3 regions of the Streptomyces sp. NPDC041200 genome follow, and region 1 is predicted to be linked to each of the others. Evidence: riboswitches for the same ligand, from Rfam matches in the RefSeq annotation. Region 1 holds a riboswitch; each other region holds the start of a gene.

Region 1 (6,935 bases):
ATCCCGCTGCCGTCCTCCGGGCGGCGCTGGGGCGAGGTGGTGCTGCACGACGGCGTCCCGCACGGTGAGCGGGTGACCTCCGCGGGCCCGGCCTACCCCGTCTTCGACGAGATCGAGCTGTGGGCGCCGTCCCCGGTGCCGACCTGGGTGGTGCTGCTGGAGGCGGCCACCGAGGCCGACCGGGACGCCCTGGAGCGGCTCGCGGCGGACGCGGGCTTCGCCGCCGAGGACTGGTCGTCGTCGGTGCGGCTGCTGTGCCGCTCCTGTTCGGAGAGCCGCATGCCGAGCGACGAGGGCGAGGGCGAGCACCTGGACCCGCACGACCACAGCGAGCCCGGCCACCCCGGCCCGCTGGGGCACCGTACGGCGGGCTCGGGCTCGCTGTGGGTCGCCGAGCGCGAATGCGGCATCGCGGCCCCCAGCGGGCTGGTGCGGGGGCTGCTGGACGGCTGGGTCGCCGACAGCCCGGACACCCGGGAGTGGCGGGACCTGGAAGAGGTCTGCTGAAGACCCCCTCTGCTGAAGACTTCTGCTGAAGGCCCGGAATGGGCCGCTGATCCCCCTCCCGTCCGGGCGGGCCGTACCCTGTAGGGCGACGCATCAGGGTTTGAAGGAAGGCGTACGGCGGACGATGTCGCAGCAAGGGACCACGAGGCAGCAGGTGGACGACGAGTTCGTCGTGGACACGGAGGACTGCGAGGAGCGCGAGCAGGCGTACCGCGAGCGCGGCACCGCCCGCCCGATCACCGTCGTCGGCAATCCGGTGCTCCACAAGGAGTGCCAGGACGTCACCGCGTTCGACGACAAGCTCGCGGCGCTGATCGACGACATGTTCGCCAGCCAGCGCGCGGCGGAGGGCGTCGGCCTGGCCGCCAACCAGATCGGCGTCGACCTCAAGGTCTTCGTCTACGACTGCCTGGACGACGAGGGCGTACGCCACGTCGGCGTGGTCTGCAACCCGGTCGTGGAGGAGCTGCCCGCCGACCGCCGCGTCCTGGACGACTCCAACGAGGGCTGCCTGTCGGTCCCCACCGCCTACTGCGAGCTGGCCCGCCCGGACTACGCGGTGGTCCGCGGCCAGGACGCCGAGGGCAACCCGATCGCGGTCCGCGGCACCGGCTACTTCGCCCGCTGCCTCCAGCACGAGACCGACCACCTCCACGGCTACCTCTACATCGACCGCCTCTCCAAGCGCGACCGCAAGGACGTGCTCCGGCAGATGGCAGAGGGCACCCCCCGCTACGAGACGGTCCCCAACGACTGACCTCGGGAGCGGGTCAGGAGCCGTTCGCCGCCTGGGGGTAGTACTGCGCGACGTACGTCCAGCGTGCTGCCCCGAGGACGACGAACACCACGGGCGGCGCCAGCCACCAACGGCTGAGCGCCCCCTTCCGGACCGGAAGCGCCGCGAGCAGCAGGGTCACGATCCCCACGAGGACCACGACGAACGACGCCGTCTCGATGCCGGTGAGCGTGTTCTCATCCCAGGCGCCCCCGGGCTCCGTCACCAGCGCCCAAAAGGCGAAGTAGACGTTGACGAGGTTCGCGAGAACCAGGACCGCCGCACCGGCCCACCGAAGAAAGCCGGTCACTCCAGGGCCCTCCGCGCGTCCTTCACGTTGCCTTCGTAGGCCCTACCGTAGCCCGCGCGCCGAGGCGGTGTTGACGAGGTCGTCAACGACGACACGGCCGCGCTCCAAAGAGAGCGCGGCCGTGGGCCGGAAGCGGGGGCGACGGTCAGAAGTCGTCGTCGAAGGAGACCGAGCCTTCGACCGCTACCTGGTAGGCCGAGGCGCGGCGTTCGAAGAAGTTGGTCAGCTCCTGGACGTCCTGCAGCTCCATGAAGGAGAACGGGTTCTCGGAGCCGAAGACCGCGGGGAAGCCGAGGCGCCGCAGGCGCTGGTCGGCCACGCACTGCAGGTACTCGCGCATCGACGCGGTGTTCATGCCCGGCAGGCCGTCGCCGCACAGGTCGTGGGCGAACTGGAGTTCCGCCTCGACGGCCTCCTTCAGCATGTCGGTGACCTGCTGCTCCAGCTCGTCGTCGAAGAGGTCGGGCTCTTCCTCGCGGACGGTGTCCACGACCGAGAAGGCGAACTCCATGTGCATGGACTCGTCGCGGAACACCCAGTTGGTGCCGGTCGCCAGCCCGTGCAGGAGGCCGCGCGAGCGGAACCAGTAGACGTAGGCGAAGGCGCCGTAGAAGAACAGGCCCTCGATGCACGCCGCGAAGCAGATCAGGTTGAGCAGGAAGCGGCGCCGGTCGGCCTTGGACTCCAGCCGGTCGATCTTCTCCACCGAGTCCATCCAGCGGAAGCAGAACTCCGCCTTCTCCCGGATGGAGGGGATGTTCTCGACCGCCGCGAAGGACGCCGCCCGGTCGTCCGGGTCGGGGAGATAGGTGTCCAGCAGCGTCAGATAGAACTGGACGTGCACGGCCTCCTCGAAGAGCTGCCGCGACAGGTACAGCCGCGCTTCGGGGGAGTTGATGTGCTTGTAGAGCGTCAGCACCAGATTGTTGGACACGATCGAGTCGCCGGTCGCGAAGAACGCCACCAGTCGGCTGATCATGTGCTGCTCACCGGGGGAGAGCTTGGCGAGGTCGGCGACGTCCGAGTGGAGGTCGACCTCTTCCACGGTCCAGGTGTTCTTGATCGCGTCCCGGTAGCGGTCGTAGAACTGCGGGTACCGCATCGGCCGCAGGGTCAGCTCGAACCCGGGGTCGAGCAGGTTCTTGGTGCTGTCCGTCGCGGTGTTCGCGGTGGTCATCTCGGATGCGGTGGGCATTACTGACAGGCCTCGCAGGACTCGGGGTTTTCCAGGGAGCAGGCGACCGCGTCGGCCTCGGCGGGCGTCGCTTGAGCGGGGACGGCGGCCGTGGCGGCGCCACCGCGGGCGCTCTGGGCGATCCGGGTCGCCGGGCGCGAGCGCAGGTAGTACGTGGTCTTGATGCCGCGCTTCCAGGCGTACGCGTACATCGAGCTGAGCTTGCCGATGGTCGGCGCGGCCATGAAGAGGTTCAGCGACTGGCTCTGGTCGAGGTACGGCGTACGGGCCGCCGCCATGTCGATCAGGGCGCGCTGCGGGACCTCCCACGCGGTCCGGTACAGGTCGCGGACGTCCGCGGGCACCCAGGAGAGGTCCTGGACCGAGCCGTTGGCCTCGCGCAGCGCGTCACGGGTCTGGGCGTCCCAGACGCCGAGCTTCTTCAGGTCGTTCACCAGGTAGTTGTTGACCTGGAGGAACTCACCGCTGAGCGTCTCGCGCTTGAAGAGGTTGGAGACCTGCGGCTCGATGCACTCGTACACGCCCGCGATGGAGGCGATGGTGGCGGTCGGCGCGATCGCCAGCAGCAGCGAGTTCCGCATGCCGGTCGTCGCCATCCGCTGCCGCAGCGCCTCCCAGCGCTCGGGCCAGGTGGCCTGGGCGTCGTTGTAGTGGTCCGGGTGGAGGACGCCGCGCGCGGTGCGGGTCTCGGCCCAGGCCGGGTGCGGGCCGTGGCGCTCGGCGAGGTCGCAGGACGCCTCGTACGCGGCGAGCATGATGCGCTCGGAGATCCGCGTGGACAGCGCCTGCGCCTCGGACGAGTCGAACGGCAGCCGCAGCCGGAAGAAGACGTCCTGGAGGCCCATCAGGCCGAGCCCCACCGGACGCCAGCGGGAGTTGGAGGCCCCGGCCTCGTCGGTGGGGTAGAAGTTGATGTCCACCACGCGGTCGAGGAAGGTCACGGCGGTGCGGACGGTGCGGTCCAGCCGCTCCCAGTCCATCTCCCCGTCCTCCCCCAGGTGGGCGGCGAGGTTGACCGAGCCGAGGTTGCAGACGGCGGTCTCGCCGTCGTTGGTGACCTCCAGGATCTCGGTGCACAGGTTGGAGGAGTGGACGACCCGGCCCGGCTCGGCGGTCTGGTTGGCGGTGCGGTTGGCGGCGTCCTTGAACGTCATCCAGCCGTTGCCGGTCTGCGCGAGGGTGCGCATCATCCGGGAGTACAGCTGGCGCGCCGGGACCTGCTTGAGCGCCCGCCCCTCGGCCTCGGCCTTCCGGTACGCGGCGTCGAACTCGTCGCCCCACAGGTCGACCAGCTCGGGCGCGTCCGCCGGGGAGAACAGCGACCAGTCGGCGTCCGCCTCGACCCGGCGCATGAACTCGTCCGGGATCCAGTGCGCGATGTTGAGGTTGTGGGTGCGGCGGGCCTCTTCGCCCGTGTTGTCCCGCAGCTCCAGGAACTCCTCCAGGTCCGCGTGCCAGGTCTCCAGGTAGACACAGGCCGCGCCCTTGCGCCGGCCGCCCTGGTTGACGGCGGCCACGGAGGCGTCGAGCGTGCGCAGGAACGGCACGATGCCGTTGGAGTGCCCGTTGGTGCCGCGGATCAGTGAACCGCGGGCGCGGATGCGGGAGTACGACAGACCGATGCCGCCCGCGTGCTTCGAGAGGCGCGCCACCTGGTGGTAGCGGTTGTAGATCGAGTCCAGCTCATCCAGCGGCGAGTCCAGCAGGTAGCAGGAGGACATCTGCGGGTGCCGGGTGCCGGAGTTGAACAGCGTGGGGGAGCTGGGCAGGTACGACAGCGTGCTGGTCATCCGGTACAGCTCGGCGACATCGGCCAGCGCCCGTGCCGACTGGTCCTCGGCGAGCCCGCAGGCCACGCGCAGCAGGAAGTGCTGCGGGGTCTCGATCACCTGACGGGTGATCGGGTGGCGCAGCAGATAGCGGCTGTGCAGGGTGCGCAGCCCGAAGTAGCCGAAGCGGTCGTCCGCGCCGTCGGCCAGCGCCTGGTCGACCAGCGCGTCCAGGCGGGCGGCGTGGGTGGTCACGAACTCGGCGGTGGAGTCGGCGATCAGGCCCTCGCGGTGGCCCACGGCGACAGAGGCCGAGAAGGAGTCCGCGCCCTGCCCGGCCGCCTCCTCGGCGATCGCGCGGGTCAGCAGCCGCGCGGCGAGCTTGGAGTACTCCGGCTCCTCACCGATCAGCCCGGCCGCGGCCTCGGTCGCCAGGGAACGCAACTCCGCCTCGTCCGAACCGGGGTGGCGGCCGCGCAGGGCGGCGGCCGCGACCCTGCCGGGGTCGGTGGCGGGCAGGTCGGCGGTGAGCGCGGTCAGGGTACGCAGCAGGGCGGTCCCGGGCGCGTCGGCCGCTGCCGTGGTGTCCGCTGCCTCTGAGACCGGATCGGCGGGCGCGATGGTCACTGAAGTGTTCTCCCTCGCTCGGCTGGGGGCCTGCGAGGGCGGTGCGCGATGGCCGCTTACGGGCATGCCGATTCCGCTTCAGGGCACACCGCGCAGCGTCCATCGACCCAACCCGCGAGGCCCGGACGTATGCAGACGGCCGTCGGCAGGTCATCGGACTCACGGGTACGCGAAAGCGCACCCGTACACCGTTGCGGGACAGTTCCGGATTCCCACCGGATTCCCCTGCGGCGACAGCGAGCACGAGCATACATCTTGTGTCGCGCTGCGCACGTACCCCCAGATGTTGTGTCGTCAGCTGGGTGGATTCGCATAGATGTGCTAGTCGCGTCAGGCTTTGGCCGCGTTGGAATCCCAGGGAAAACTAGCTCGCCGGGCCGCTCGTCCGCCATTCGTCCAGGGCACGGGCGAGGCGGTCGCGGTAGCCCGCGTAGCCGTCCTCGTACGCGCCGCGAAGCTCCGCCCGGGGCTCGACGGTACGGGACGCGGAGCGCCAGTGAGGGGCGTCCACGGGGTCGCCCAGCGACCGCCAGGCGACCGCGGCCGCGCCGCGCGCGCCGACTTCCGGCTCGTCCGGAAGGGCCACGGGGTGATCAATGACATGCGCGAAAATCTCCGTCCACGCGGCGGAGCGCACGCCCCCGCCGCACAGCGCGAGCCGCCCCGAGAGCCCGGCCGCCTCCAGGCAGTGGCGGGCCGCGTAGGCGATGGCCTCGCATACGGCCCGTACGGCGTCGGCACGGGTGGTGGCGAGACCGAGGCCGTCCAACCGGCCCTGGGCGGCGGGCTCCACGAAGGGGGCGCGCTCCCCGGCGCCGGACAGGAAGGGCAGCGCGGTCACTCCGTTCGCGCCCGGCGGGCTCTGGCCGAGCAGGGTGTCCAGTTCGGCCGTGGTCGTCCCTGTGAGATCGAGCACCCAGCGCAGGGCGGCGGTGCCGACCATGGCGGGCATCGCGCGCAGCCAGCGGTCCGGGTCGGGGACGCACAGCCACATTCCGGCCGGATCGGCGGCCGGGTCCACCACGGCGCGATCGGTGAGCACCTGACAGGCCAGCGTGGTGCCGACGATGAGCAGCCCGTCGCCCACGTCCCGCACCCCGCTGCCGATGGCGCACGCCGGAAGGTCGTACGGGCCACAGACGAGGGGGAGTCCGGGCGGCAGCCCGGTCAGCCGAGCCCCCTCGTCGTCCAGCGCGAGGACGGTGCCGGGTGCGGCGGGCGGGGGCAGCAGCCGGGCGTGGTCGCCCAGCCCGCACAGCTCCAGCGCGGCGGGCACGTACGTACGGGTGGTGACGTCGAGGAACGGGAGGGAGGCGTCCGAGGCGTCCACGGTGATGACACCGGTCAGCCGCTGGGCCACCGCGTCCACGCAGTACCCCGCGACCGACGCCCGCTCCAGCGCCGCCGGTTCGTGCTCGGCCAGCCAGCGCAGCAGCGGGGCGTGGCAGCCGGGGAACAACCCGGAGCCGGTGAGGGCGTAGAGGGCGGCGAGCGTGCCGTCGGTGCGCCAGCGGGCGACGGTACCGGCTCCCCGGCCGTCCAGCCAGGAGATCGGCGGACGCACCGCCCGGCCCGCCTCGTCGCGCAGCCACAGCCCGTCGCCCTGGCCGGTGAGCGCGAGCGCGGCGGGCGGCCCGGGGAGCGCCGCGGCGACCTCGCGCACCACCTCGGCGACCGTGCGCAGCACGTCCTCCAAGTCTTGTTCGACCAGGCCACCGGGCAGCCGGTCAAGTCGGCTGGGGCGGGCGGCGG
Region 2 (6,935 bases), on a different contig from region 1:
GACCTGGATCACCGAGCTTCCGGCCGTCTCCAAGTCGCCCACCTCGTCCCGCAGGGCCAGGGCGACCTGGCGCGCGGTGTCGGCGAGCGGCTGGTCGTCGCGGACGAAGGACCAGGCGAGCATGGTGACGGGGCCGGTGAGCATGCCCTTGACCGGGCGGTCGGTGAGGGACTGGGCGTATGTCGTCCAGCGCACCGTCATCGGCTCGGGCCGGGAGATGTCCCCGGCCAGCACCGGCGGGCGGACGTAGCGGGTGCCGTAGGACTGCACCCAGCCGTGCTGGGTGGCCAGGTAGCCGGTGAGCTGTTCGGCGAAGTACTGGACCATGTCGTTGCGCTCGGCCTCGCCGTGCACCAGGACATCCAGTCCGGCCTTCTCCTGGAAGCTGACCACCTCCTGGATCTCGGCCTTGATCCGCTCCTCGTACCCGGCCGTGTCGATCCGCCCGGCCCGCAGGTCGGCGCGGGCGGCACGCACCTCGCCGGTCTGCGGGAAGGAGCCGATGGTGGTCGTCGGCAGCAGCGGCAGGCGGAGGTGGGCGCGCTGGGCCGTGGCGCGCTCGCCGTACGGCTGGGAGCGGTGGGTGTCGGCCTCCGTGACCGCGGCGGCGCGGGCCCGTACCGCCGGATCGTGGGTGATCGCCGAGTCGGCGCGGGAGGCCAGGGCGGCGCGGTTGGTGGCGAGTTCACCGGCGATGGCGTCGGTGCCGTGGGCGAGGCCCTTCGCGAGGGCGACGATCTCGGCGGTCTTCTGGCGGGCGAAGGCCAGCCAGCGCAGGATCTGCGGCTCGATGTCCCGCTCGGCCGCCACGTCGAGCGGCACATGGAGGAGGGAGCAGGAGGCGGCCACGTCGACCCGGTCGGCGAGCCCCAGCAGGGTGCCCAGCGTGGACAGGGACTTCTCCAGGTCGTTGACCCAGACGTTGCGGCCGTTGACCACGCCCGCCACCAGGCGCTTGCCGGGCAGTCCGCCGACGGCGGCCAGCGCGTCCAGGTTGGCGGCCGCCGCCCCGGTGAAGTCCAGCGCGAGCCCGTCGACCGGGGCCTTGGCCAGCACCGGCAGGGCGTCGCCGAGCCGGTCGAAGTAGGAGGCCACGAGCAGCTTCGGCCGGTCGGCGAGGGCGCCGAGGTCGCGGTACGCGCGCTCAGCGGCGTTCAGCTCGGCCGGGGTACGGTCCTGCACGAGGGCGGGCTCGTCCAGCTGCACCCACTCGGCGCCCGTCGCGCGCAGGTCGGCCAGCACCTCGGCGTACACCGGCAGCAGCCGGTCGAGAAGGGTGAGCGGGTCGAAGTCCGCGGCCACCCCGGGGGCGGGCTTGGCGAGCAGCAGGTAGGTGACCGGGCCGACGAGGACGGGCCGGGCGGTCAGGCCCAGGGCCAGGGCCTCCTTCAGCTCCGCCACGCGCTGGGTGGAGTCGGCCGCGAACACCGTGTCCGGGCCCAGCTCGGGCACCAGGTAGTGGTAGTTGGTGTCGAACCACTTCGTCATCTCCAGCGGCGCCACGTCCTGGGTGCCGCGCGCCATGGCGAAGTAGCCGTCCAGGGCGTCCGCCTCGACGGCGGCGCGGTGCCGGGCGGGGATCGCGCCGACCATGACGGTGGTGTCCAGGACGTGGTCGTAGTGCGAGAAGTCGCCGGTGGGCACCTCGTGGACGCCCGCCGCGGAGAGCTGCCGCCAGGTGGTGGCGCGCAGTTCGGCGGCGGTGGCGTGGAGGGCGTCGGCGGTGACGCGGCCCTGCCAGTAGCCCTCGATCGCCTTCTTCAGTTCCCGGTTCTGGCCCTGGCGGGGGTAGCCGTACACGGTGGCCCGTGCTGCCGCGGCCGCGGTCTTGCTGGTCACGGAGATCTCCTTCGCGAGATGAATCCCTGAGATCCCGGTGACGGGACGAGAGCGCGAAGGGTGACGGAACCCGGCGGAACCGGACCCGCGCGGCACAGCGCGGTCATCCGCCTGGTAGGTACGCCGACCCGCCCTCGAGGTCACCGAGATGCCGCGCACGAGTGGTTCGTACGCGGGCCACTGGCAGGTCTTCGGACTCGCGGGCACGTCCTCCGGGGGAGGACACCTACTGGCCGTCGCTTCCCAGGCCCGGTTTCGCCGGGCCCAGTGCACATGACGGCGGTCGTTCCCGCTCACCGCTGCGGGGCAGTCCCGGATTCCCACCGGGTTCCCTCTTGCGACGCGTCCCGCCTGGCGGACGGGGCGAACCAGCTGCACCGGCCAGCCTAGGGGGTGCGGCGACGGAGGGAAGAGGGCCGTCCACCATCCGGAGGGTGAGGTGGGCCACCAAAAGGGTCAGGCGCCGAAGCGGTGGCGCGCGTCCTCGATGTGGCCGAGGTACTGGTGGGTCCAGCCGCACATGGCGTCGACCGTGGTGCGCAGGGCCCGGCCCGGCTCGGTGAGGGTGTACTCGACCCGTGGCGGCACGGTGGGGTACACCTTCCGGTCGACCAGGCCGTTGCGCTCCAGCATGCGCAGGTTCTGGGTGAGCATCTTGTGGCTGACGCCCTCGACCTCGTTCCGCAGCTCGCTGAAGCGCAGGGTGCGCTCGCCGATCGCCTCGATGATCAGGAGCGCCCACTTGTTGGCCACGTCCGAGAAGATCTCCCGCGCCAGGGAGTCCGCGCGCCTCAGGTCCGCGTCCTCGGGCAGGCCGCTCAGCTGCTGTTTGGTCGCCATCAGGTTCCTCAGTCGCCGAAGAGTGCGTTCTTTCAGGTCGGCTGTTCACTCTCCTACGGTTTCCCAGTAACCGCAAGAGAGCGCTGGCTCCTGCGGGGTCACCGATGGAATGACACATTCAGGTAACGCGGAGGTCGTGGGTGAACTTCCGTCAACGCGCGCTCATCTCACGGGGCGTCAGCAACTGAAAGGTGTTCATCAATGCTTCGGAAGCGCTCACGTTTGATCGCCGTGCCGCTCACGGCCGTCGCCCTGACCCTGACCGTCGCCGGTTACCAGGCCGGGGCGGCCGAGTCGTCGGCCTCAGGCAGCGCACACCGGTCCGGCAGCGCCACCGACGCGTCGGCCCCGTGCCTGGCCGACGCGACCACGCTGCTCGGTGACCTCGACGGCGACACCTACCCGGACAAGATCACCAACCCCGGGCACACCGGCACCGAGATGACGGTCCAGTGGGGCGCCAAGAACGGCTCGTTCGGCAAGAAGCTCCCCGTCAAGGACCTCCTCGGCGCCAAGAAGGGCGAGACCGCGACCGCCGCGGTCGCCGACTTCCAAAACGACGGCACGCTGGACATGGTCGTCAACATCGTCGAGCCGGCCGACGGCGACGACCCCAACACGGCCCGCGTCGCGGAATACCGTCCCGGCCCGCTGGACCGGACGGACCTGGGGTCCGCCGAAGCCACGCACTCCGACATCGGGGACCACGGCGAGGCCAGGCAGCTCACCATCGCCCAGTACAACGACGACGGCTACCCGGACCTCGCGATCCGCAACAACGGCGGGGACGGGCAGATGGACCGCGACGTACGGCTGTCGAAGCCGGGCGGCGGCCTCGCGGACTTCGACTACGAGGCGTTCCAGAAGTACGGCGAGGCCGGGTCCTGGGCCGAGCCCCCGGCCATGCCCACCGACGGCTGGAAGCAGTTCTACAAGCCCTGCTCCTGACCACCACACCGGGCGCCGTCGCGGGTCTCAAGGACCCCGGCGGCGCCCGGTGCGCGTTTGCGGCGCTCAGCCGAACTCAGCCGACGTGGACGTGAGGCCGGCGCGCCCGGTCGGGTTCGGCCTCGCGGAGGACTTCGCGGGTGACGGGGGCGACCTCGCCCTGGCCGAACAGGAAGAACCGCAGGAACTGGGCGAAGGGGCTGCCCTCGGTCCACTCGAAGTAGATGTGCGGCCTGCAACCGGTCTCGTCCCGTACGTGCAGCAGCAGGGCGGCCAGCGAGTTGGGGATGCTGGAGCCGTCGAGGGTCAGGACGCGGTAGCGGCCGTGCAGCACCTCGCCCCGTACCCGTACCGCGGATTCGAAGTCGGAGGGGTCGCGGACGGTGACCTCGACGAAGATGAGGTCCTCTTCCGCCGGGATGTCGTTGTCGGCCCGGATCTGCTGGGTCTTGTCGCGGTACTCGCCCGCGTCGCGGTTGTCGGGCTCGTTGGCGATGAACCGTATCCGGCGGGTGGCGGTGTCCCGGACGAAGCGCTCGGCCATGGCGTCCAGCTCCATGTCGGTGACCCGCAGCTCGAAGGCGCGGGCGAGCCGGGACAGCAGGGACACCGCGATGATGCCCGCGATGAAACACGCGCCGATCTTGACGCCGTCGGGGCGTTCCACGACGTTGACCGCCGTGGTGTAGACGAAGACCACGGAGATGGCCCCGAAGGCGATGGTCCAGCCCCGCTGCCGGGCGCGGCGGGCGGCGATGGTGACGGCGACGGCGGCTGAGGTCATCAGGACCAGCACCCCGGTGGCGTAGGCGCCGCCCTGGGCGTCCACGTCGGCGTCGAAGATCCAGGTCACCAGGAACCCGATCAGGGTGAAGATCAGCACCATCGGGCGGACCGCGCGGGCCCAGTGCGGTGCCATGCCGTAACGGGGCAGATAGCGCGGCATGAGGTTGAGCAGCCCGGCCATCGCGGAGGCGCCCGCGAACCACAGGATGCCGATGGTGGCGGCGTCGTAGAGGGTGCCGAACGCCGAGCCCAGGTAGTCGTGGGCGAGATAGGCCAGGGCGCGTCCATTGGCCGGGCCGCCCGGCTTGAACGCGTCCTGCGGTATGAGCAGGGTGGTGATGAAGCTGGTGCAGATCAGGAAGCCGCTCATGATCACCGCGGCGGTGGTGAGCAGCTTGCGGGTGTCCCGGATCCGGCCGGTGGGCCGCTCCTCGGTGTCGCCGGGGTCGCCCTGGACGTGCGGCATGACCGCCACACCGGTCTCGAAGCCGGACAGGCCGAGGGCGAGCTTGGGGAAGACCACCAGCGCCAGACCGACCATGATCAGGGGGTTGCTGTGCTGGGCGGTCAGCGCCTGCGACCAGTCGGTGACCACGTGGGAGGCGGTGGCCACATGCCACAGCCCGACGACCACCACGACCGCGTTGAGCGCCAGATACACCCCCACCAGGGCCACCGCCACGCCGATGGCCTCGGTGAACCCCTTGAGGAAGACGGCACCGAGCAGGGCGACCAGACCCATGGTGATGACGACCTCATGGCCGTGCAGGACGCTGGTGAAGTGCGGGTTCTCCACGAGGTGGGTGGAGGCGTCGGCCGCCGAGAGGGTGATCGTGATCAGGAAGTCCGTCGCGGCGAAGCCCAGCAGGGTCAGCACGAAGAGCTTGCCCTGCCAGAACGACAGCAGCCGCTCCAGCATCGCGATCGACCCCTCACCGTGCGGGCTCTCCTTGGCCACCCGCCGGTACACCGGCAGCGCCCCGAGCAGGGTCACGGCCACCAGGACGACGGTGGCGATGGGGGAGAGCAGCCCGGCGGCGAGGGCGGCGATACCGGGCTGGTAGCCGAGCGTGGAGAAGTAGTCCACGCCGGTCAGGCACATCACCCGCCACCAGCGCTGCCCCCGGTGCCCCTCGGAGGGCTGGGCGTGCGGCCCCGGCTGCCGCTTGGCCATGTCGGACAGGCCCTCCAGCATCCAGGACCGCAAGCGGCCCGAAGGCCGGCGGTGACCGCCCGCACCGTCCTGCTCGGGGGCCGCCACATCGGAGGGGGTGGCCATTGTGTGCTCCTGTCCCACGCTCAATCGAATCTGTCGCCGAAGAGAATCGGCCAGATCAGGGTAAGCGGGGCGATTGGGGGCACATGCAGCGGTGGCCGGTCCACCGTGCGGAAGGCCCTTGATCGCCATGCCGCGTTCACGCCCATCCGCCCAGGTCGACGTGGGCTACCGGCTGCGGATCTTCACCCCGGGCGGCGAGCTGCCGTTCGCCGGGCACCCTACCCTCGGGTCCGCGCGCGGCCGGAGTTCATCGGCCAACCGCCTGTGCCGTTCCACGCCAACCCCGCACGCCCGGGGCCCGGTTGCGGTGATCTTCTGTCATCCGTACGCGGCATTTCGTGCTCCTCCTTGAGGAGGACGGCGGCGCGTCGGCTCGTGCGGTGCCACCAACGGAGAGTGCCAGCACGCGCACGATGTCACGGCGGCCCCGCCCGGCCAGGCTGGTGCTCCACTCGCATCCAGACCTGGAGACCCGTTTCTCGTGGCTACGTTCCTCTATCGGTTGGGCCGGATCGCCTTCCGGCGGCGCCTGTTGATGACGCTGTTGTGGGCGGTGATCCTCGGCAGTGTCGGTGTCGGCGCCGCCAAGGCCCCCGCCGCCTCCGACGACGGCACGTCCTTCATGCCGGGCATCGAGGCACAGAAGGCCTTCGACCTGATCGGAGAGCGTTTCCCGGGCCCGGCCGCCAACGGCGCCAGCGCCCGGATCGTGTTCGTCGCACCTGACGGGGAGAAGGTGACGGCGGCCGACCACCGCGCCGCCGTCGACACGTTCGTGGCGAAGGCCGCGGACGAGCCGAAGGTCACCGGCGCCGTCAGCCCGTTCACGGCGGGCGCGGTGAGCAAGGACCGCTCCACCGCCTATGCCACGGTGAACTACCAGGTGAAGTCCGCGGATCTCACCGATGCCGACAAGGCCGCGCTGCGGAAGGCCATCGACGGGGCCGGGGACTCCGGTCTCACGGTCGAGGTCGGCGGCACCGCCCTCGCCACGCAGCCCGCGGCGGGCGGTTCCTCCGAGGCCATCGGCATGGCCCTGGCCGCGGTCGTCCTGCTGATCACCTTCGGGTCGCTCGCGGCCGCGGGCCTCCCGCTCCTCACCGCCGTCGTCGGCATCGGGATCAGCATGGCCGCCATCATGGCCCTGGGCAGCACCTTCGGACTCTCCCTGACCACGGGGACGCTCGCCACGATGCTCGGTCTCGCGGTCGGCATCGACTACGCCCTCTTCGTGGTGTCCCGG
Region 3 (6,935 bases), on a different contig from region 1:
CCCCCGGGTCGCGGTGGCGATGTCGGCGGTCCTCAACCTCGTCGGCGCCTTCCTCTCCGTGGAGGTCGCCAAGACCATCTCCGGCGGAATCATCGACGAGGGCTCGGGAATCCAGCCCGAAGTGATCTTCGCGGGGCTGGTCGGCGCGATCCTCTGGAACCTGGTGACCTGGCTGGCCGGTCTCCCGTCCAGCTCCTCGCACGCCCTCTTCGGCGGCCTCATCGGCGCCACCGTGGTCTCCGTCGGTATGGACGGGGTCAACGGCGACGCGGTCGTCATGAAGGTCCTCATCCCGGCCCTGGCCGCGCCGGTCGTGGCGGGCATCGCCACGGTGGTCGCCACCCGGCTCACCTACCGGCTGGCCAACAACCGGGCCGAGGAGGACACCGCGAAGGGCTACCGCGCCGGGCAGATCGCCTCGGCCGCCCTGGTCTCCCTGGCCCACGGCACCAACGACGCGCAGAAGACGATGGGCGTCATCACCCTCGCGCTGGTCACCGGCGGCGTCATCGCACCGGACTCCGACCCGCCCATGTGGGTGATCGTCTCCGCCGGTCTCGCGATCGCGCTCGGCACCTACCTGGGTGGCTGGCGCATCATCCGCACCATGGGCAAGGGCATCACCGACATCCAGCCGCCGCAGGGCTTCGCCGCCCAAACCGGCGCCGCGACCGTCATCCTGGCCTCCTCCCACATCGGCTTCGCGCTGTCGACCACGCAGGTCTGCTCGGGCGCCGTGATGGGCGCGGGCGTCGGCCGCAAGGGTGGCGTGGTGCGCTGGTCCACCGCGGGCCGCATGGTCGTCGCGTGGGCGCTGACCCTTCCGGCCGCCGGTCTGGTGGCCGCAGCCGCGGCGCTGCTGGCCGACCAGGGCAGCTGGGGCGTCACCGCGGTCGCCGTCCTCGCGGTGCTGGGCTGCGGTGTCATCTGGGCGCTCTCGCGCCGCAAGCCGGTGGACGCCAGCAACGTCAACGAGCCGGGTGCGGAGTCCACCGAGCGGGTCGGCGTCGTCACCGCCGCCGTGCGGTCGGTGGCCCCGCCGCCCGCCGGAAAGACCGCCTCCGCCGCCTCCGCCACGTCCGCCACGTCCGCCGGGACGACCGGGTCGGCCGGGTCGGCCGGATCCGGCACCGACGGCGACGCTTCGTCCGAATCCGCACCCACCCCCGCCACCGCGGGAACCGGTTCCACCAGCTGACAGGGAGCACACGCAATGGACATCGACTGGGCGGCCCTCGGCCAGGTCTTCAGCATCAGCCTCGCGGTGACGGTCGGCGTCGTAGGGGTCTTCACCCTGGGCATCATCGGCACCTCCCGTACGGCCCAGCCGCAGCCCCAGGCGGCCGCGGGCGGCGCGTCCCCGGTTGCGCGCACCGGCGCGTACGCCTGTTTCGCGGTGTGCGCCGCGGTGGTGGCGTACGGCATCTATCTGATCGTGGCCTGAGGCCACGGAAGGCCGCGGGGCGGTGGGTGCCGATCGGCGCCCACCGCCCCGCGGTCGTTGCCGCGTGTGCGCCTGTGGGTCTCCGCACACTCTGGCATCGCAGGTCAAATGCGAGTTGACGGCCATTCGCACCCCATGGTGGACTTCCCGAGCCAAACGGCGGCAGGAGAGGAAGCCGGTGAGAATCCGGCGCGGTCCCGCCACTGTCACCGGGGAGCGCTCTCCCTCACCGCAAGGGGTCACGGCCGTCCGTCACGGAGGAGGGCTGGAAGACCGGGAGAGCCGCGGATCCGGGAGCCAGGAGACTTTCACCGCCGGTCACGTCGAGCCAGGGCGCGGACCCTGAGTGAGGACATACCGCCATGCCCGGCATCGCCACGCCGTCAGCTCCATCTGTCCATATGCTCGGCGGCGGTCCCCGCCGCAGAGGCGTGACGGCGGTCTGAAGGATGCGTGCCGACCACGCCTCGTACGCGTGCGGCGCCGCACTCGGCTTCCTCCTCGATCTCGCCGCGGGCGATCCGCGCCGCGGCCATCCGGTGGCCGCGTTCGGGCGCACCGCCGCGGCCGTCGAGCGGCGGCTGTGGCGTGACCACCGCGGTTCCGGGGCGCTGCACACCGCGCTGTGCGCGGGCGGCGCGGCCGCCGGTGCCGCGCTGCTGGCCCGTACCGTACGCACCCTCGTAAGGCCGCGCCGTACAGCCGATGTCGCGCTGACCGCCGCCGCCACCTGGTCCGTGCTGGGCGGCACCTCGCTGGTGCGGGAGGCCCGGGCCATCGGTGACGCGCTGGCCGCCGGGGACGCCGACGCCGCGCGGGAGCGGCTGCCGCATCTGTGCGGACGGGATCCGCAGGCGCTGGACGAGCAGCAGATCGCCCGGGCGGTCGTCGAGTCGGTGGCCGAGAACACCTCGGACGCGGTGGTGGGCGCGCTGGTGTGGGGGGCCGTGGCCGGAGTGCCGGGGCTCGTCGGCTTCCGCGCCGTCAACACACTGGACGCCATGGTGGGCCACAGGTCGGCCCGCTACCGCCGGTTCGGCTGGGCGTCCGCCCGGCTGGACGACGCCGCGGGCTGGCCGGGCGCCCGTCTCACGGCCGCCCTGGTCACTGTGGCCGGATCCGATCCGCGTGGCGCGTGGCGCGCCTGGCGCGAGGACGGCGGACGCCACCCGAGCCCCAACGCGGGCCCGGTGGAGGCGGCGTTCGCGGGCGCGCTGGGCGTCCGGCTGGGCGGCACGCTGGCGTACGGGGGCCGGGTCGAGCACCGGCCCGTACTGAATCCGGGCGGCCGTCCCGTGACGGCGGCCGACATCCCGCGGGCGATCAGCCTCTCGCGGCGGGTGGCGGCGCTCGCTCTGCTCATCACCGCCGCGGGCCGGTCCGCGGTCGGCCAGGAAAGGGTGAATCGATGACCCTGGGAGGCGGACTGCTCGTCGCGGGGACGACCTCGGACGCCGGTAAGAGCGTCGTCACGGCGGGCATATGCCGCTGGCTGGCGCGCAAAGGGCTCCGGGTCGCCCCGTTCAAGGCGCAGAACATGTCGCTCAACTCCTTCGTCACCCGCGACGGCGCCGAGATCGGGCGGGCCCAGGCCATGCAGGCGGCCGCCGCGCGCGCCGAACCGAGCGCCCTGATGAACCCGGTCCTGCTGAAGCCGGGCAGCGACCGCAGCAGCCAGGTGGTGCTGCTCGGCAAGCCCGTCGGGGAGATGAGCGCGCGTGGCTACCATTCCGAGCGGCGGCGCGAAGGGCTGCTGGAGACCGTCACCGAGTGCCTGAGCGAGCTGCGGCGCACCCATGACGCGGTGATCTGCGAGGGCGCGGGCAGCCCGGCCGAGATCAATCTGCGCCGTACCGACATCGTCAACCTGGGCCTGGCCCGCTCCGCCGGACTGCCGGTCGTCGTGGTCGGGGACATCGACCGCGGCGGCGTCTTCGCGTCCTTCTTCGGTACGACCGCGCTGCTGTCCCGCGAGGACCAGCGGCATATCGCCGCCTATGTGGTGAACAAGTTCCGCGGCGATGTGAGCCTGCTGGAACCCGGTCTGGACATGCTGCGCGACCTCACCGGGCGGCCGACCGTCGGCGTGCTGCCGTACGCGCACGGCCTCGGCATCGACGAGGAGGACGGGCTGCGCGTCTCGCTGCGCGGCACGGTGCGCGAGAGCGTCGTCGCACCGCCGCACGGCGCGGACGTGCTGCGGGTCGCGGTGGCGGCCGTCCCGCTGATGTCCAACTTCACCGACGTGGACGCGCTGGCCGCCGAGCCGGGCGTGATCGTGCGCTTCGTGGACCGCCCGGAGGAGCTGGCCGACGCCGACCTGGTTGTGCTGCCGGGCACCCGGGGCACCGTGAAGGCACTGGAGTGGCTGCGGACGCGCGGTCTCGCCGACGCGATCGCCCGGCGGGCCGCGGAGGGGCGGCCGGTGCTCGGCATCTGCGGCGGCTTCCAGGCGCTCGGCTCCGCGATCGAGGACGAGGTCGAGTCGAAGGCCGGGACGGTCGCGGGCCTCGGGCTGCTGCCCGTACGGGTCCGTTTCGCCACGGGGAAGACCCTGGCCCGGCCGGTGGGCGAGGCGCTGGGCGAACGGGTGGAGGGCTACGAGATCCATCACGGGGTCGCCGAGCTGCTCGACGGCGGCGACGAACCCTTCCTGGACGGCTGCCGGGTGGGCTCGGTATGGGGCACGCACTGGCACGGCTCGCTGGAGAGCGACGGCTTCCGCCGGGCCTTCCTGCGGCGGGTCGCTCAGGCGTCGGGCCGGGCGTTCGTACCCGCGCCGGACACCCGCTTCGCGGAGCTGCGCGAGGAGCAGCTGGACCGGCTGGGCGATCTGATCGAGGAGCACGCGGATACGGACGCGCTGCTGAGGCTCATCGAGGGCGGCGTACCGGACGGGCTGCCCTTCGTGCCGCCCGGGGCGCCGGGAGGGACAGATTGAGCACACCGGAACGACCGGGACGACCGGAACGACCGGCATCACCGGCACGCGACCGCGCACGCACCGTAGGAGGTACCCGAGCATGACCACCACTGCCTACCCGTTCACCGCGGTCGTCGGAATGGACGACATGCGGCTCGCCCTGCTCCTCAACGCCGTCTCACCCGCCGTGGGCGGTGTGCTGGTGCGCGGTGAGAAGGGCACGGCCAAGTCGACGGCCGTGCGCGCGCTGTCCACGCTGCTGCCGCCGGTCGACGTCGTCCCCGGGTGCCGCTTCTCGTGCGATCCGGCCGCGCCCGACCCGGACTGCCCGGACGGACCGCACGAGACCGCCACCGGGGACGCGCGCGCCGCGCGGATGGTGGAGCTGCCGGTCGGCGCCTCCGAGGACCGTCTCGTCGGGTCGCTGGACATCGAGCGGGCGCTGTCGGACGGGGTCAAGGCGTTCGAGCCGGGGCTGCTCGCCGACGCGCACCGCGGGGTGCTGTACGTCGACGAGGTCAACCTGCTGCATGACCACCTGATCGACCTCCTGCTCGACGCGGCCGCCATGGGCGCCTCCTATGTGGAGCGCGAGGGCGTCTCCGTACGGCACGCCGCGCGCTTCCTTCTGGTGGGCACCATGAACCCGGAGGAGGGTGAGCTGCGGCCGCAGCTGCTGGACCGCTTCGGGCTCACCGTCGAGGTCACGGCGTCGCGGGACACCGAGGAGCGGGTCGAGGTGGTGCGCCGCAGGCTGGCGTACGACGAGGACCCGGCCGGGTTCGCGGCGCGCTGGGCGCGCGAGGAGGGCGAGCTGCGGGACCGCATAGCCGCGGCGCGTGCCCTGCTGCCCGCCGTCCGGCTGGGCGACCGCGCGCTGCGGCAGATCGCGGCGGTGTGCGCGGCGTTCGAGGTGGACGGGATGCGCGCGGACATCGTGACGGCGCGTACGGCGACGGCGCTGGCCGCCTGGGCGGGCCGGACGGACGTACGGACCGAGGACGTGCGGCAGGCGGCGCTGCTGTCGCTCCCCCACCGGCGGCGGCGGGCGCCGTTCGACGCGCCGGGGCTGGACGAGGACAAGCTGGACGAGGTGCTGCGGCAGTTCGAGGACGAGGAGCCGGAGCCCGAGCCGGAGGCCTCTGAGCCTGATGAGGGCCCCGATGACGACCCCGACGGGCCGGGCGGACCCGGCGGCGGTTCCGGCGGCGGAGACGGCCCGGACGGGCCCGGCGGCGGCCGTCCGCAGGACGGCGGGCAGGAGCAGGCGCCGCCGCCCGGCGCGCCGGAGCCGTCCATCCCCGAGCAGCGGTCGGCCGAACCCGAGGCGGCCGGAGCCGACGCCGAGCCCTCCGCGTCCGAGGAGGGCGGCGGGGCCGGTGGTGGCGGCGCCGAGCGGGCGGCCGTGGGCGCCGCGGAACCGTTCCGGACCCGGCGGCTGGACGTACCGGGGCTCGGTGAGGGCGCCGCGGGACGGCGGTCGCGCGCCCGCACCGCGCACGGCCGCACCGCCGGTGCGCGCCGCCCCCAGGGGACGCTGACATCGCTTCATCTGACGGCGACGGTACGGGCCGCCGCCCCGCATCAGCACAGCCGCGGGCGGCGCGGCCCGGGGCTGCTGGTGCGCCGGGACGATCTGCGGGAGGCGGTGCGGGAGGGCCGGGAAGGCAATCTCGTGCTGTTCGTCGTGGACGCGTCGGGGTCGATGGCCGCCCGTAAGCGCATGGGCGCGATCAAGGGCGCGGTGCTGTCGCTGCTGCTGGACGCCTACCAGCGGCGGGACAAGGTCGGTCTGATCACCTTCCGGGGGACGGGCGCGGACGTGGCACTGCCGCCCACCTCGTCGGTGGACGCGGCCGCCGCCCGGCTGGAACAGCTGCCGACCGGCGGCCGCACCCCGCTCGCGGCGGGGCTGCTGAAGGCCCGCGAGGTGTTGCGGGTGGAGCGGCTGCGGGACCCCTCGCGCCGTCCGCTGCTGGTCGTGGTGACCGACGGGCGGGCCACCGAATCGAAGAAGGCCGGGGTGTCCGACGGGTCCACGCCGGTGGAGCGGGCCGGACGCGCGGCGCGGCTGCTCGCGGGCGACGGGGTCGCCTCGGTGGTCGTCGACTGCGAGTCGGGGCCGGTGCGGCTGGGCCTGGCGGGGGTGCTCGCCCGCGATCTGCGGGGCACCCCGGTCACCCTCGACGAACTGCGCGCGGACAGCGTGACGGCGCTGGTCCGCGATGTACGGACGGTACAAACCACACGAAGGGCAGCCTGATGCCGCAAGGACAACCGACCGTCGTCCCCGACGACGGGCTGACCACCCGCCAGCGCCGCAACCGGCCGCTCGTGCTCGTGCACACGGGCGTGGGGAAGGGAAAGTCGACGGCCGCGTTCGGCCTGGCGCTGCGGGCGTGGAACCAAAACTGGCCGGTCGGTGTATTCCAATTTGTAAAGTCCGCGAAATGGCGGGTCGGCGAGGAGCGTGCGCTGCGGGTCCTCGGCGACTCGGGCGAAGGGGGGACCGTCGCATGGCACAAGATGGGCGAGGGCTGGTCGTGGGTCCAGCGCGACATGGCTTCC

Evidence for each region. A riboswitch is a leader RNA that binds a small molecule or an ion and turns the genes downstream of it on or off. The one in region 1 is predicted to bind cobalamin.
Region 2: linked by a shared signal. The riboswitch ahead of metE (5-methyltetrahydropteroyltriglutamate--homocysteine S-methyltransferase) and the one ahead of ACZ6CL_RS02530 (ribonucleoside-diphosphate reductase subunit alpha) in region 1 are both predicted to bind cobalamin.
Region 3: linked by a shared signal. The riboswitch ahead of ACZ6CL_RS21965 (cobalamin biosynthesis protein) and the one ahead of ACZ6CL_RS02530 (ribonucleoside-diphosphate reductase subunit alpha) in region 1 are both predicted to bind cobalamin.

What each region holds. Positions count from the first base shown of each region.
Region 1 covers NZ_JBVIZF010000001.1:522,953-529,887, forward strand. Annotated here, with positions in the region: gene ACZ6CL_RS02510 (tetratricopeptide repeat protein) at 1-507, shown strand, start outside; gene def (peptide deformylase) at 632-1,264, shown strand; gene ACZ6CL_RS02520 (hypothetical protein) at 1,278-1,592, opposite strand; gene ACZ6CL_RS02525 (ribonucleotide-diphosphate reductase subunit beta) at 1,738-2,769, opposite strand; gene ACZ6CL_RS02530 (ribonucleoside-diphosphate reductase subunit alpha) at 2,787-5,183, opposite strand; cobalamin riboswitch at 5,311-5,433, opposite strand; gene ACZ6CL_RS02535 (FGGY family carbohydrate kinase) at 5,548-6,935, opposite strand, start outside.
Region 2 covers NZ_JBVIZF010000030.1:33,860-40,794, reverse strand. Annotated here, with positions in the region: gene metE (5-methyltetrahydropteroyltriglutamate--homocysteine S-methyltransferase) at 1-1,839, opposite strand, end outside; cobalamin riboswitch at 2,005-2,228, opposite strand; gene ACZ6CL_RS35070 (winged helix-turn-helix transcriptional regulator) at 2,296-2,679, opposite strand; gene ACZ6CL_RS35065 (FG-GAP-like repeat-containing protein) at 2,911-3,627, shown strand; gene ACZ6CL_RS35060 (APC family permease) at 3,704-5,692, opposite strand; gene ACZ6CL_RS35055 (PhzF family phenazine biosynthesis protein) at 5,820-6,044, shown strand; gene ACZ6CL_RS35050 (MMPL family transporter) at 6,174-6,935, shown strand, end outside.
Region 3 covers NZ_JBVIZF010000009.1:191,150-198,084, reverse strand. Annotated here, with positions in the region: gene ACZ6CL_RS21975 (inorganic phosphate transporter) at 1-1,198, shown strand, start outside; gene ACZ6CL_RS21970 (hypothetical protein) at 1,214-1,444, shown strand; cobalamin riboswitch at 1,614-1,751, shown strand; gene ACZ6CL_RS21965 (cobalamin biosynthesis protein) at 1,894-2,856, shown strand; gene ACZ6CL_RS21960 (cobyric acid synthase) at 2,853-4,385, shown strand; gene ACZ6CL_RS21955 (putative cobaltochelatase) at 4,468-6,630, shown strand; gene cobO (cob(I)yrinic acid a,c-diamide adenosyltransferase) at 6,630-6,935, shown strand, end outside.